DNA from 3 places in the Sulfitobacter pontiacus genome. Region 3 is predicted to be linked to each of the others. Evidence: riboswitches for the same ligand, from Rfam matches in the RefSeq annotation. Region 3 holds a riboswitch; each other region holds the start of a gene.

Region 1 (4,501 bases), 1.5 Mb from region 3:
ACGATGAAGGACACGACTTTCGGACCCAAAGGCTGGACACCTGATCGCCTTGGATCGCTCAAGGGGAAAACATATCTCATCACCGGCACGACGGCCGGTGCGGGCTTTCAGGCCACGCGCATCCTGCTGTCCAAGGGGGCAAAAGTCGTCATGCTGAACCGCAACGCCGATAAGTCCATCGCCGCGGTAAAAACGCTCAAGGACACGTTCGGTGCCAACGCCGAGGTGAGCTTTGTGCGGATGGATCTGTCTGATCTGGCCAGCGTGCGCGCCGCGGCGGAGGAGGTGAAACGCACCGTTCCCCGGATTGACGCGCTGATCTGCAACGCTGCCATCGCGCAGGTGCCAACACAGCAACTGACCGTTGACGGGTTCGAAAGCCAGCTTGGCACCAACCACTATGGGCACTTCCTGCTGTGCGGAATGCTGTTTGATCGCATTCAGGAAAGCGCGGGCCGCATCGTCGTGGTGTCCAGCCTCGGGTACAACATGGGGATCAAGACGATCCAGTTCGACGACATGAACTGGGACAAGAACTATAGCGCCAACGCGGTCTACAGCCAAAGCAAGCTGGCGCAGATGATGTTTGCCTATAAGCTTCAGGACCGGCTGAAAGCCACCGATAGCCGCGTTGAGGTATACGTCTGCCACCCCGGCGCGTCGGCGACCTCGCTGATCAGCACAAGCGGCGGGCTGTTCACACGGGTCACCTGGTGGATGATGAGCAAGACGCCACTGGTGCAATCCGCCGAAAAAGGCGCGTATCCCGAGGTCATGTGCGCGACCGAAGACGGGTTGGCGCAGCGCGCGCTTTATGGCCCGACCGGATGGATGCAAACCGGAGGGCCCGTTGGCAAAGGCACGCTGAACCCTCATGCCTACGACAAACCCGTGATGGAGAAACTCTGGGCCGTCTCCGAAAAAGCGACGGGTTTTCACTGGGAAATCTAAGGGAAACGCGCGCCCTCATCCCGCGCGCGGCGCGCGTTTCACGCGACGATTCCCCCTCGCCATACGCCCCTTAGAATACGGCATCAAAATCTGTGATTTTTTTGCCGTACTTCCCCGCTTTCTCATGCGGCTTGCACTTGCGCCCGCCGATGGCTTTGCCTAAAGAAGCGCTCACAAGTTAAGTGGCCCGTTCGTCTATCGGTTAGGACGTCAGGTTTTCAACCTGAAAAGAGGGGTTCGACTCCCCTACGGGCTGCCACTTGGTTTTCCTTCCGTTTGTTATGTGCCTCTCGCCCGTTCTGCGGAACCGTGGCCCGCGTTATTTGCCTTTGTCACGCGATGATGACCGCAAAACGCAACTTGACGGGTCGGCGGACAACTGTCATCGAAACCGGGTCGGTTTCCTTCGGGAAATAATAGGGAATTCGCCATCCGCGCTTTGCTGTGGATGAACCGGAACTGCCCCCGCAACTGTAGACGGTGAGCTACCTCCATCATGCCACTGGGCCTAAAGGTCCGGGAAGGCGGGGACAGCCGCGATCCGTCAGTCAGGAGACCTGCCGACACTGAACCTGAAACACCGGGCGGGGTTGCTCGGGAGAGGATGATGATGGGACCGGATCTTACCACACGCGCAGACCAAAATGCGCCCGCGCGCCGTTTGGCTGGCCCCTTCTCTTTCTATTCAAAGACCCCGGCATCGGACCAACCGGAGCCCTTGATATGAAAACATTTTTTTCCATCCTGACCCTGATTGCGAGCCTCGCAGGCAGCACCGCGCTTGGCGCAGAGACAGACTATCCGCTGACCATCGACAACTGCGGCCATACGCTCAGCTTTGATGCGGCGCCCCAGACCACCGTGACCATCGGGCAATCCACGACAGAGATCCTGTATCTGCTGGGTCAACAGGACCGGATCGCGGGAACCTCTGTCTGGTTCAGCCCCGTTTTGCCAGAGTTCAAAGACACCAACGATGCGATTGAACGGCTGGCGGACAACGATCCCAGCTTTGAAAGCGTGTTGGGCAAACGCCCCGATCTGGTCACCGTGATGTATGAATGGCACGTCGGCCCCGAAGGTATGGTCGGCACCCGCGACAGCTTTCACGAGGTGGGCGTGCCGACCTATGTGATGCCCACCGATTGCGCGGCCAAGGATAATTCTGTCGGCGCGGACGGCACGCGATCTGAACTGTTCACGACCCAGCAGCTGTATACCAGCATCGAAGAGCTCGCCCTCATCTACAACGCGCAAGACGCCGGTGCCACGCTGCTGGCAGACCTGCAATCGCGCGAGGCAAAGGCGGTCGAGAAAGCCAAATCGCTGAACCTGCCCCAAGGCACCTCGGCGCTGTTCTGGTTCTCGTCGTCCGAGATGGCGGCGGACCCTTATGTCGCAGGTCAACAGGGTGTGCCCGCCTATATGATGGACAAGCTTGGCGTTGAAAACGTCGTGACCTCGGCCGAGGAATGGCCGCTGGTCGGATGGGAGACTCTGGCAAAATCCGACCCGACTTTCATCGTGCTCGCCAAAATGGACCGCCGCCGCTTCCCTGCGGATGACATCGAGAAAAAGCGCGCCTTCCTGATGAACGATCCCGTCGCCCGCGAGATGACCGCGGTGAAAGAGGGCCGCATCATCACCATGGACGCCCATGCGATGGACCCGACCGTGCGTGCGATCTATGCGTTGGAAACGATGGCTGACGCGCTGTCCGGTTTTGATCTGGCCGAATGACCGCAATCGACCGCTCTGTGATGCGCAGGCCGCAGTGGCACTGGTGGGTGATCATCCCGCCGGTGCTGCTGGCCGCACTGCTGTTTGGTGCGGCCATCGGCGAGGTCTCTATCCCGCCGCTGGTGGTGCTGAAGGTGCTGGCCAACAAGGCGCTGAACGCGGGCTATGCGGTGGACAAGATCGACGAGGGCATCGTGTGGAACTACCGCATGGCGCGGGCCGTGGTGGCAATGTGCTGCGGCGCCGGTCTGGCGCTGTCGGGCGTCGTGCTGCAAGCACTGCTGCGCAATGCGCTGGCGGATCCCTATCTGCTGGGCATCTCTGCGGGGGCGTCCACCGGCGCTGTTGCGGTGACCATCCTCGGGCTGGGGGGTGGTGCTATCTCGCTGTCTATCGGTGCGTTCAGCGGGGCGCTGGTGGCTTTCGCTTTTGTGGCCTTGCTGGCGCAGGCGGCAGGGGGCGGTGTGGGCCTGCGGGCCGCGGGCGTGATCGTGCTGGCCGGTATTGCGGGCAGCCAGATGTTCAACGCTCTGACCGCGCTGATGATCACGAAATCGGCCAATGCCGAACAGGCCCGTGCCATCATGTTCTGGCTTTTGGGGAATATGTCGGGCGTGCGCTGGCCCGATGTACTAAGCGCCCTGCCCGCGGCGATGATCGGGCTGCTGGCCTGCCTGTGGCACGCCCGCGCGCTGGATGCCTTTACCTTCGGCAGCGACAGCGCAGCGTCCTTGGGCATTCCGGTGCGCCGCGTGCAGTTGCTGCTGATCGGCACGGCGGCGTTGGTCACGGCGGTAATGGTCTCGGTGGTCGGGGCGATAGGCTTTGTCGGGCTGGTGATCCCCCATGCCATGCGCATCGTCGTGGGTCACCGTCATGCGATCCTTGTGCCGGCATCTGCACTGGCGGGGGCGGTGTTTCTGGTCTTTGCCGATGTGATTTCACGGGTGATTGTACCGGGCCAAGTGCTGCCCATCGGAGTGGTGACCGCTTTGGTCGGCGCGCCGGTTTTCGCGCTGATCCTGATTGGCAAAAGGACGTCGCCATGATTCTGTCCTGTCACGAACTGGGCTGGCGGGTGCGCAACCGCGCCATCGTCAACGACGTGTCCCTGTCCTTGCGGCCGGGCGAAAAGCTGGGGCTGATCGGGCCCAACGGGTCGGGCAAATCCACCTTGCTGCATATGCTTGCCGGCATTCAGAAACCCTCGCGCGGGCGGGTCGAACTGGACGGCGCACCGCTGGCAAAGATGCGCCAGCGCGACATTGCGCAGCGGCTGGCCCTGATCGAACAACACGCCGATACCGCAGATCGCATCACCGTGCGCCACGCCGTTGAACTGGGCCGCACCCCGTGGCTGTCCGCCCTGCGCGGGTGGAGCGCAGGGGACGACGCCATCGTCACGCAGGCGCTGGCGGATGTGGATCTGTCGGGTTTTGGCGACCGCCACTGGCACACGCTGTCGGGCGGTGAACAACAGCGCGTGCATATCGCCCGTGCACTGGCCCAAAGGCCGCAAGTACTGCTGCTGGACGAGCCGACGAACCATCTGGATATCCGCCACCAGCTGTCGATCCTTGAACTGATCCAGCGCTTGCCGACAACGGCGATCATTGCCCTGCACGACCTGAACCAAGCCACGCTCTGCGACCGGATCTGCGTCTTGCAAGAGGGCAAGCTGCGCGCCATTGGCACCCCCTCCGAGATCATGACCGAACCCCTCCTGCGCGAGGTCTTTGGCGTCTGCGGGCATTTCCTTGTCGATCCGACGGATAACGCGCAGGTGATCCGCTTTCACACGGCGACCCAT
Region 2 (4,501 bases), 1.1 Mb from region 3:
CACACGCTCTTTCGCCTGCGCCTGGGTCAGATCGGTGCGTGCGGCAACAGCGCCGGCAAGATAGGTCCGGTCTTCCTCGCTCACCTCACCCGTGCGGTAGATATTCGCAACAATGCTGGCGGTCTGCTCTGCCAATTGCTCGGGATCGGCTGTCAGGGGGTCGACCTGATTGGGGCGCAGAAGCTGGTTCGACAGGTAATCTGTCGGATCATTCTTGGCCTCATCCGGGATGGCAGCACCCGCCGCATCGGCCAGTCCGGAGGCAGCACCTCCCACGGCAGAGCCCGCAGCTTCGACGACCGTACCAGCCGCTTTGCCTGCACCCGCTGCGACGTTGCCGGCAGTATTGGCTGCAAAGCTCAGCGCGCTTGATAGCATCACGGCGGTGATCACAGAGCCGAGGCCCCAAACAACCAGACCGTTGATCCCGTCACGTGCAGTGACTTCATCATCCGTGGCGCTTTCGACGCGGCGGCGCATGCGGCCCGCGATATAACCACCGGCCAGATAGGAGGCGACCAGCGTGATCACCATCCACAGCGCGGTCAGCACCAGTTCAAGCGTCGATGAATTGTCGGTTCCGTCCAGCGTGATCGACGACAGGCCAAGTGCCGCGCCGAAGGTGGTCAGCAAGAGGCCAATCGCCACAGCGACAACAGTGCCCGCGAAAATTGCGGGCCAGTCGACATAGGATCCATCGGCAGTTTTTTCAGTGAGTGTCGTGTTCATGTAAATGCCTCCCCGGCGTTTGCTTACGCCAAGCCGACCAGCGACAGCACCGCCATAACCACGACCACAAGACCAACGAGATAAATGATACCGCCCATTTTGAATACTTCCTCTTTGCGTGCCAGACGCGGGATGCACTGGCTTCACAAAGGCAACGTCAGGGAACCGGCATAGTTCCGCTGACCGCGCAAATTACCCGTACTGCGGGAGATGACAACGTGAGCGGGACGGACGGTGACTACGGGTCGCCCTGCCACGTACCGTCAAAGATCATCTCGTCCACGGGGAGCCGTTTGCTCCAGCCTTTCACCTCAAGTTCGGGCGTCTGGTAAAGCTCGTCCACGTGGCCCAGACACAGGTAGCCGACGATTTCTATCCGGTCGGGGATCTTCAACAGGTCACGCAGATCGGCATCGCGGAACACGCTGACCCAGCCCATCCCGATGCCCTCGGCGCGGGCGGCAAGCCAGAGGTTCTGGATCGCGCAGACGGTGCTATAAAGATCCATGCTTTGATTATGGGTGCGCCCCAGCACGACCTTACCGCCACGGCTGCGGTCACAGGTCACGCAGATATTGACCGGCGCCTTGCGGATGCCTTCGAGCTTCAGCGACCTGTAGGTTGTCTGGCGGTCGCCCTCGAACATCTGGGCGGCTTCCTCGTTGGCGCGGTTGAAGGCTTGCCAGACCTGATCGCGTGCGGCCTGATCGCGGATGACGATGAAATTCCACGGCTGTGACAACCCGACGGACGGTGCGTGATGCGCGGCGGTCAGTATGCGGTGCAACACATCCTCGGCCACTGGATCGGGTAAAAACTGATCGCGTACATCGCGGCGGGTAAAGATCGCCTTGTAGACGGCGTCGCGTTCAGCATCTGAAAAAGGCGCGGCGGGTGCCAGCGCAGAGGGTATCGGCATTGTTCAGTCCCCAACAATACGTTTATGCGCCAATCCCGCTGTCCATGCGGGGCAAGCTGTACTGTCTGGCCGGTCTTCTGACTTAGGGTCGTCTGGTCCGCGCGCCTTCCCGGAATAATCCAGTGGCCTATGCGCAAACCATCCCCATTACAGCGTTGGGCACGTGCCGGAGTTTCACCAGCTTCCCGATTCTTCCGCGGGGCGGACACCAGACCCGGCCATTGGGCCACGGCTGTCCGCCCGGAACAAGCCCTAACGCGGGGATCAGCCGCGTTTGGTTGCGAAAATCTTCTTCATTACGGCGTCGAACTCGTTCCACGAGATGACGGCCTTGTTGCCTGCATAGCCGTGATAATAGGACCGCCCGTTAGAGGTCGGGAAACCAGCCCAGATACGCGCGAGGTTTTCCATAAAGCGGTGGCGGCTGATCTTGCCTTTCTTGAAGGCGTTAAACCCCGCATCGACCAGAAGGATATCCGCCAGCCCGTCCTGCACCGCCGAGGTAAAGCGGTCATTCTTGCTCAGGCCCGCCTGTCGCACCAGACTGCGCAGTGTGGACGGAATGAACTGATATCGACCGATGGCATGCGGTTGGCCCGGCGTGCGGTCGATCCAGCGGTAGATCTCGCCGATGGTCATTTGCGTCGGACGCTGTGGCGGCAGCCGTTTGGCCCCGTATTGCACGGCGTCATAGCCCTTCGGACCTGCCTCGGCCCAAGCGATGAGACTTTTAAGGTCGGCGGCAGTGCTGACCCCGCTGAGCTCTTGGAAAGACCGGCTGCGGCTGCTCACGGTCTTGGACCGGACCTGCGCTTTGGGCTGGACCTTATGGCGCAGCTTGATCTGCCCCTGCCCTGCGGATTGCATGACGTTGAACGAGATGTCGCTTTGCATGGCAGAGCGCGCACCGGACAGGCTGAACCCTTCGGCGCTGACAGTGGTAGCGGCCAGAAGTGCCGCGGTTGCGATAATTGGTAGTGTGCAAGTAACTTTCATATCATCCCCCATGATGAAAAAATTTGTCATGGGACCATGGTGACCGCAGACGCCCACGCTTTCATTTGCGCAAGCAGGTGGGTCGGGGCCATGGACGGATAGGACGGCATATCTTTTGGGATAGGGCGCTATCCCGCGGTGCGGTTGCCCCCTCCGTTCAGACGGGCTTGGGCATTGCGGCACGCGGATCCGCCCCGTTGTTTCACCCGAATCCAAAGAGGGGATTCGCGGTAAAGCACGGAAAAAACGCATAGCCCGCGACCCGCAAACGGGGCGTCAAGCCCGCATCCGGGGGCTAAGCCATGATATTCATTTACTTAATTCCCGCGCAGCGGTGGTCGTTTTGTCGGAGTTGCGCTATGATTAGTCGCAAATACATAAAATGGAGAGCATCTAATGACAGATGAAACGTCGCCGGGTATCCCGACACCCGACGGGGCCGCTGCCGTAATCGACACGGATTACGAGATCGGCCAAGACAACAAAGAAGGCAGCGTGGGGCCCTTCGGCTTCGACATTCACAACCCGGTCTTCGCGATCTCGGGTGTGTGTATTGTTGCCTTTGTATTCTATACACTCGCGCTGCCCGAACAGTCTGGCGCGCTGTTCACATGGCTGTTCTCGTCGGTGACAAAGGGCTTTGACTGGTTCTTTATCTCTGCCGGCAACATCTTTGTGCTGTTCTGCCTGTTCCTGATCATCACGCCTTTGGGCCGTGTGCGTCTTGGCGGGGCCGAAGCAAGCCCCGACTATACCTACCTTGGATGGTTCTCGATGCTGTTCGCGGCGGGCATGGGCATCGGTCTGATGTTCTATGGCGTCTCTGAACCGCTATCGCATTTCTCGAGCTCCATGGGCGGCACCGCTGTTGGCGAAGACGGCCTGCGCACCGATTGGGCACCTTTGGGCGCGGCCGCGGGCGATCAGGCCGAAGCGGTGCGTCTGGGTATGGCGGCCACGATCTACCACTGGGGCCTGCACCCCTGGGCGATCTATGCCGTTGTTGGTCTGGCGCTGGCGCTGTTCAGCTATAACAAGGGTCTTCCCCTGACTATCCGCTCTGCCTTTTACCCGATCCTGGGGGAACGCGTCTGGGGCTGGCCCGGTCACGTGATCGACATTCTCGCCGTATTTGCAACGCTCTTTGGTCTGGCGACATCGCTTGGTCTGGGCGCCACGCAAGCCAACGCGGGCTTGAACGAGCTCTTTGGTGTGGCGGTTGGTCCAACAACTCAGGTTCTGCTGATCACCGGCATCACCGCGATTGCGACCGTGTCCGTGCTGCGCGGCCTTGATGGCGGTGTCAAAGTCCTGTCAGAGATCAACATGGGTCTGGCGTTTTTGCTGTTGGCCTTCGTGCTGCTGGTCGGACCAACGCTGGCGATCCTGTCGACTTTCGGGTCATCGCTGCTGGCCTATGCGGAATATCTGCCCGGTCTGTCCAATCCGATCGGCCGTGAAGACGTGAACTTTATGCAAGGCTGGACATCGTTCTACTGGGCATGGTGGATCAGCTGGTCGCCTTTCGTCGGCATGTTCATCGCCCGCGTCAGCCGTGGCCGTTCCGTACGTGAGTTCCTGACCTGCGTTCTGCTGATCCCGAGCCTCGTTTGCGTCCTGTGGATGAGCGTCTTTGGTGGCATGGCAATCGATCAGGTGATCAGCGACGGCTACACAGCCGCGCAAGAAGCCGAGCTGCCACGCCAGTTGTTCGCTATGCTGGATGCGCTGCCACTTGCCGGGATCACATCGCTGATCGGGATCGTCTTGGTCATCGTGTTCTTCGTGACCTCGTCTGACTCCGGCTCGCTGGTGATCGATACGATCACGGCAGGCGGCAAGGTCGATGCACCTGCG
Region 3 (4,501 bases):
CGGATGGAGAACCCGGGGAAACTGCCCATGGTGCTGATCGAGGTGCAGACCGGCAGCTATTTTGGCGAGGATGATATTATCCGCTACGAAGATATCTATGCGCGGGGGTAAGGCTTCGTCTGCCTTGGCAACGAAAAAAGCGCCCCCCTTTAGGGGCGCTTTCGCTGTTCCAGGCTTTGCGTCGGATCAGCTGCGCGACAGGACGCTGGCAGGGCGCGCTTTGGCCAGACCGCTGGTGATAAAGCCTGCAAGCACTGCTTTGATCAGGTCTCCGGGGATGAACACGGTCACCAGCGCGGCGGATTCCAGCAGCGATTTATCCAGCGCAATCGACAGGCCGATGATCCCGAAGATATAAAGCACGACGATCCCGCCGATGACCGAAGCAACCGCCGCAACGATGATCAGCGAGGGCCCGTACCATTTTTCGACGATCAGGCCGGTGACAAAAGCCGCCACGGGGAAGCCGATCAGGAAGCCGGAGGACGGCAGCATGAAGGCACCCAGCCCACCGTTGCCACCGGCCAGAAGCGGCAGCCCCAAAGCGACCAGCAGCAAGAAGAGCAGCACGGCCAGCGCGCCGCGTTTGGCCCCCAGCACGGTCCCGCAAAGCATGATGCCCAAGCTTTGCGCCGTGATCGGCACGCCAAAGCCAAGCGAGAATTTCGGGATCAACGCAAGTGCTGCAATCAGGGCAGCGAACAGCGCAACGAGGGTCAGGTTACGTTCCATAACAAAGGGTCCTTTGCGTAAATTTGACGGCATGTATCCCCGCGATCACAAAATTAAGCAAGCGTCGTGATCGTGACCAAAGGTCAGCGCGGGTGTTATGCAACCGGTGCGGCACAGGCCAGCAGGGCGGACACGTCCAGATGGGTTTCCATATGGTCGGCCAGCGCGTCGAGCGTATCTTCCACGGTCTGACTGTAGGAGGTCGGCCCTGCCCCCAGCCCCAGTTGCGCCAACCAGGCACTGCGGAAACTATCGTTGGTAAAGAGCCCGTGCAGATAGGTGCCGGTGATCTTGCCATCGCGCGACCCTGCCCCGTCGGGGATGCCGTTGATATGCGCAAAGGGCGTGGCGCAATCGGCCCCCACCGTCTGTCCGATGTGGATTTCATAGCCGTCGATCTGCGTGCCCGTGGCGGCATGGTCGGCGGTGACGCGGGTCAGGGTCTTGTCCGGGGCCATGCGGGTTTCAACATCCAGCAGGCCCAGCCCCTCTTCGCGGCCCGCAGGTCCCTCGAAGCCCTGCGGATCCTCGATAAACCGGCCCAGCATCTGGTAGCCGCCGCAAATTCCCAGCACCGCGCCGCCGCGCCGCACATGGGCATAAAGGTCGATGTCCCAGCCTTGGGCGCGCAGGAAAGCCAGATCGCCGCGGGTGGATTTCGTGCCCGGCAGGATCACCAGATCGGCGTCCGCGGGCAGCGGCGTGCCGGGGGGGACCATGGTCAGCCGCACCGAAGCCTCCGCCGCCAGCGGGTCGAGGTCGTCGAAGTTCGAGATGCGCGAGAGCATGGGGCAGACGATGTGGAACCCCCCGTCGGAGGGCGCGCGCGACAGGTCTACCGCGTCTTCGGCGGGCAGCAGATGCGCGTTGGCGAACCACGGCAATGTGCCGAACCCCGTCCAGCCGGTGCGGCGTTCAATCTCGCGGTAGCCGTCGTCAAAAAGGCTGACATCGCCGCGGAACTTGTTGACCAGAAAGCCGGTGATCATTGCCGCGTCCTTTGGGTCCATCACCACTTGGGTGCCGACGATCTGGGCGATGACGCCGCCACGGTTGATATCTCCGGCCAAGACAACGGGGACACCTGCGGCGCGGGCAAAGCCCATATTGGCAAGGTCGTTCTGGCGCAGGTTCGTTTCAGCCGGGCTGCCCGCCCCTTCAACGATGATCAGATCGGCGCTTTGCCCGAGGATACCGAAGCTTTCGAGCACGGGGGCCATCAACCCTGCGCGGGCCTTGCTGAAGTCACGCGCTTGCAGGGTGCTGTGGCGCTGCCCTTGCACGATCACCTGCGACCCGCTGTCGGTTTCGGGTTTCAGCAGGATGGGGTTCATATGCACCGACAGGGGCCGTCTGCAGGCGATCGCTTGCAGGGCCTGTGCGCGGCCGATCTCTCCGCCGTCCTCGGTGACGGCGGCGTTGTTCGACATGTTCTGCGGCTTGAACGGCGCGACGGAAAGCCCCCGACGCGTGGCCGCGCGGCACAGGCCCGCCACCAGCATGGATTTCCCCACATTCGATCCGGTGCCCTGGATCATGATGGCGCGGGTGGGCATGGCGGGACCTCGTGTTTTTTGTGCAGTCATTGGTGTCAGCCTGCGGTGATCCCGTCAAGCGTCCGCGCGTGCCCCCTGCGCATTGGTCGCCCGCGGGAAAATCCGCGCAAAGCGGGTTTGGCCCCTGCGTTATGACAGGCGCAGCTTGACAGAGGCGGGCAAATGACCAATGCAGGGCGTATGTTGGTTCCTGTCCCAGACAGGCGAAGAGGGAACGCGATACGCATTGATCCAGCCTTGGGTCAGCGCCAAGCGCAGCCGCCCCCGCGACCGTGACCGGAGAGAGCTTTCAACCACTGGCCCGCAGGCTGGGAAGGTGAAGGTTCGCAAGGCAAGCTGCCTTAGATCCGCAAGCCGGGAGACCTGCCAGCATAGTTTGTAACGGGCGAACGGGGTGTTTCGCGACTGGCCTAGAACGCTGTTCGCATGTCGTTCGCTGCTGGCGATCCCCCTTGGCCCATCGACGTATGAGGCAAGATATGACCACCACGGATCAACCGGTCACCGTCACCATCTGCACCACCTGTCGCGCAGGTCAGATCACCGCCGAGGACGCGCCGCGCCCCGGCCAACAGCTGTTTGACGCGCTGTCGGGGCATCTGCCCGACGGTGTGCAGCTGCGCGGAGCCGAATGTCTGTCGGCCTGTTCGCGGGGCTGTTCGATGGTCCTGTCGGGTGGGCCGTCGCGCTGGACTTATGTGTATGGCGATCTCGACACTGACGCGCATTTGTCCGATATCGTGAATGGCGTCTCTGCCTATGCCCAGACCTCTGATGGCGTGGTGCCCTGGCGCGAACGCCCCGTGGTCTTCCGCAAACAATCCATCGCCCGCATTCCCCCACAGGAGCCTACCGAATGACCAACCTTACCAAAATCCCCGTTACCGTGATCACCGGCTTTCTGGGCGCTGGCAAAACCACCTTTATCCGTCACCTGATGGAGAACGCGGGCTCCAAGCGTCTGGCCGTGCTGGTCAATGAATTCGGCACCGCCGGTGTGGATGGCGACATCCTGAAATCCTGCGCGATTGACAATTGCCCCGCCGAGAACATCGTCGAGCTGGCAAACGGCTGTATCTGCTGCACCGTGGCCGATGACTTTATCCCCACCATCGAAGCCCTGATGGCCCTGCCCGAAACGCCTGATCATATCCTGATCGAGACGTCGGGGCTGGCGCTGCCAAAGCCCTTGCTCAAGGCGTTTGACTGGCCAGCGATCCGGTCGCGCATCACCGTGGACGGCGTGATTACGCTTGCCGATGCCGAAGCCGTGGTCAGCGGGCAGTTCGCCCCCGATCTGGAGGCCGTGGCCGCGCAGCGCGATGCCGACGACAGTCTGGACCACGAAACGCCTTTGTCCGAGGTGTTTGAAGACCAAATCGCCTGCGCCGACATCGTGCTGCTGTCGAAGGCCGATCTGGCGGGCCCCGAGGGCGTCGAGGCTGCGCGCAAGGTGATCGAGGCGCATGCGCCGCGCAAGCTGCCGATCATTCCGATGACCGAAGGCGTGATCGACCCGCGCGTTGTGCTGGGTCTGGAAGCCGCCGCCGAAGATGACATCGACGCGCGCCCCAGCCACCACGACGGGCATGATGATCACGAACATGACGACTTTGAAAGCGTGGTGATCGACATGGGCGAGGTCGCCGATGTCGCCACCCTTGAGGCCGCCGTGTTGCGCTTGGCGCGCGAACAGAAAATCCTGCGCGTCAAAGGGTATATCGCCGTTCAGGACAAACCGATGCGTCTGCTTGTGCAGGCCGTGGGCGAGCGCGTGCGCAGCCAGTTCGACCGCCCTTGGGGGGACACGCCGCGCCGCAGCCAACTGGTTGTGATCGCAGAGCATGATCACGTGAACGAAGCCGCGATCCGCGCGGTGCTGGAGGGCTAAGCCGCCATGCATGTCGTCTTTCGCGAAAGCCACGGACTGGACCAAAGCGATCTGCCCCAAGACCTGGGGCAGACGCCGGCGGATCTGGTGGTGCTGTCCTTTTCGGACAGTGATCTGGGGGCTTTCGCGGCGGGCTGGCATCGTGCGGAAGGGGGCTTGCCGTCGTTGCGGCTGGCCAATCTGGTCGCGCTGAAACATCCGTTGTCGGTCGATACCTATGCCGAACAGACCCTTGCAGGGGCCAAGGCGGTATTGGTGCGGCTGATCGGGGGCGAAAGCTATTGGCCTTACGGGCTGGCGACCTTGCAGGATATGGCGCGCA

The links. Region 3 has a riboswitch for cobalamin ahead of AB1495_RS04105 (DUF1636 domain-containing protein). Riboswitches for the same ligand answer to the same signal wherever they lie in the genome.
Region 1: linked by a shared signal. The riboswitch ahead of AB1495_RS11305 (ABC transporter substrate-binding protein) and the one ahead of AB1495_RS04105 (DUF1636 domain-containing protein) in region 3 are both predicted to bind cobalamin.
Region 2: linked by a shared signal. The riboswitch ahead of bluB (5,6-dimethylbenzimidazole synthase) and the one ahead of AB1495_RS04105 (DUF1636 domain-containing protein) in region 3 are both predicted to bind cobalamin.

Annotation. Positions count from the first base shown of each region.
Region 1 covers NZ_CP160849.1:2,303,946-2,308,446, reverse strand. The annotation lists gene AB1495_RS11315 (SDR family oxidoreductase) at 4-951, shown strand; tRNA gene AB1495_RS11310 (tRNA-Glu) at 1,136-1,210, shown strand; cobalamin riboswitch at 1,332-1,531, shown strand; gene AB1495_RS11305 (ABC transporter substrate-binding protein) at 1,675-2,691, shown strand; gene AB1495_RS11300 (iron ABC transporter permease) at 2,712-3,740, shown strand; gene AB1495_RS11295 (ABC transporter ATP-binding protein) at 3,737-4,501, shown strand, end outside.
Region 2 covers NZ_CP160849.1:1,873,878-1,878,378, reverse strand. The annotation lists gene AB1495_RS09210 (hypothetical protein) at 1-729, opposite strand, end outside; gene bluB (5,6-dimethylbenzimidazole synthase) at 968-1,648, opposite strand; cobalamin riboswitch at 1,698-1,876, opposite strand; gene AB1495_RS09200 (hypothetical protein) at 1,913-2,674, opposite strand; gene AB1495_RS09195 (BCCT family transporter) at 3,041-4,501, shown strand, end outside.
Region 3 covers NZ_CP160849.1:812,032-816,532, forward strand. The annotation lists gene AB1495_RS04090 (mannose-1-phosphate guanylyltransferase/mannose-6-phosphate isomerase) at 1-111, shown strand, start outside; gene AB1495_RS04095 (biotin transporter BioY) at 187-732, opposite strand; gene AB1495_RS04100 (cobyric acid synthase) at 828-2,288, opposite strand; cobalamin riboswitch at 2,456-2,674, shown strand; gene AB1495_RS04105 (DUF1636 domain-containing protein) at 2,768-3,148, shown strand; gene cobW (cobalamin biosynthesis protein CobW) at 3,145-4,179, shown strand; gene cobN (cobaltochelatase subunit CobN) at 4,186-4,501, shown strand, end outside.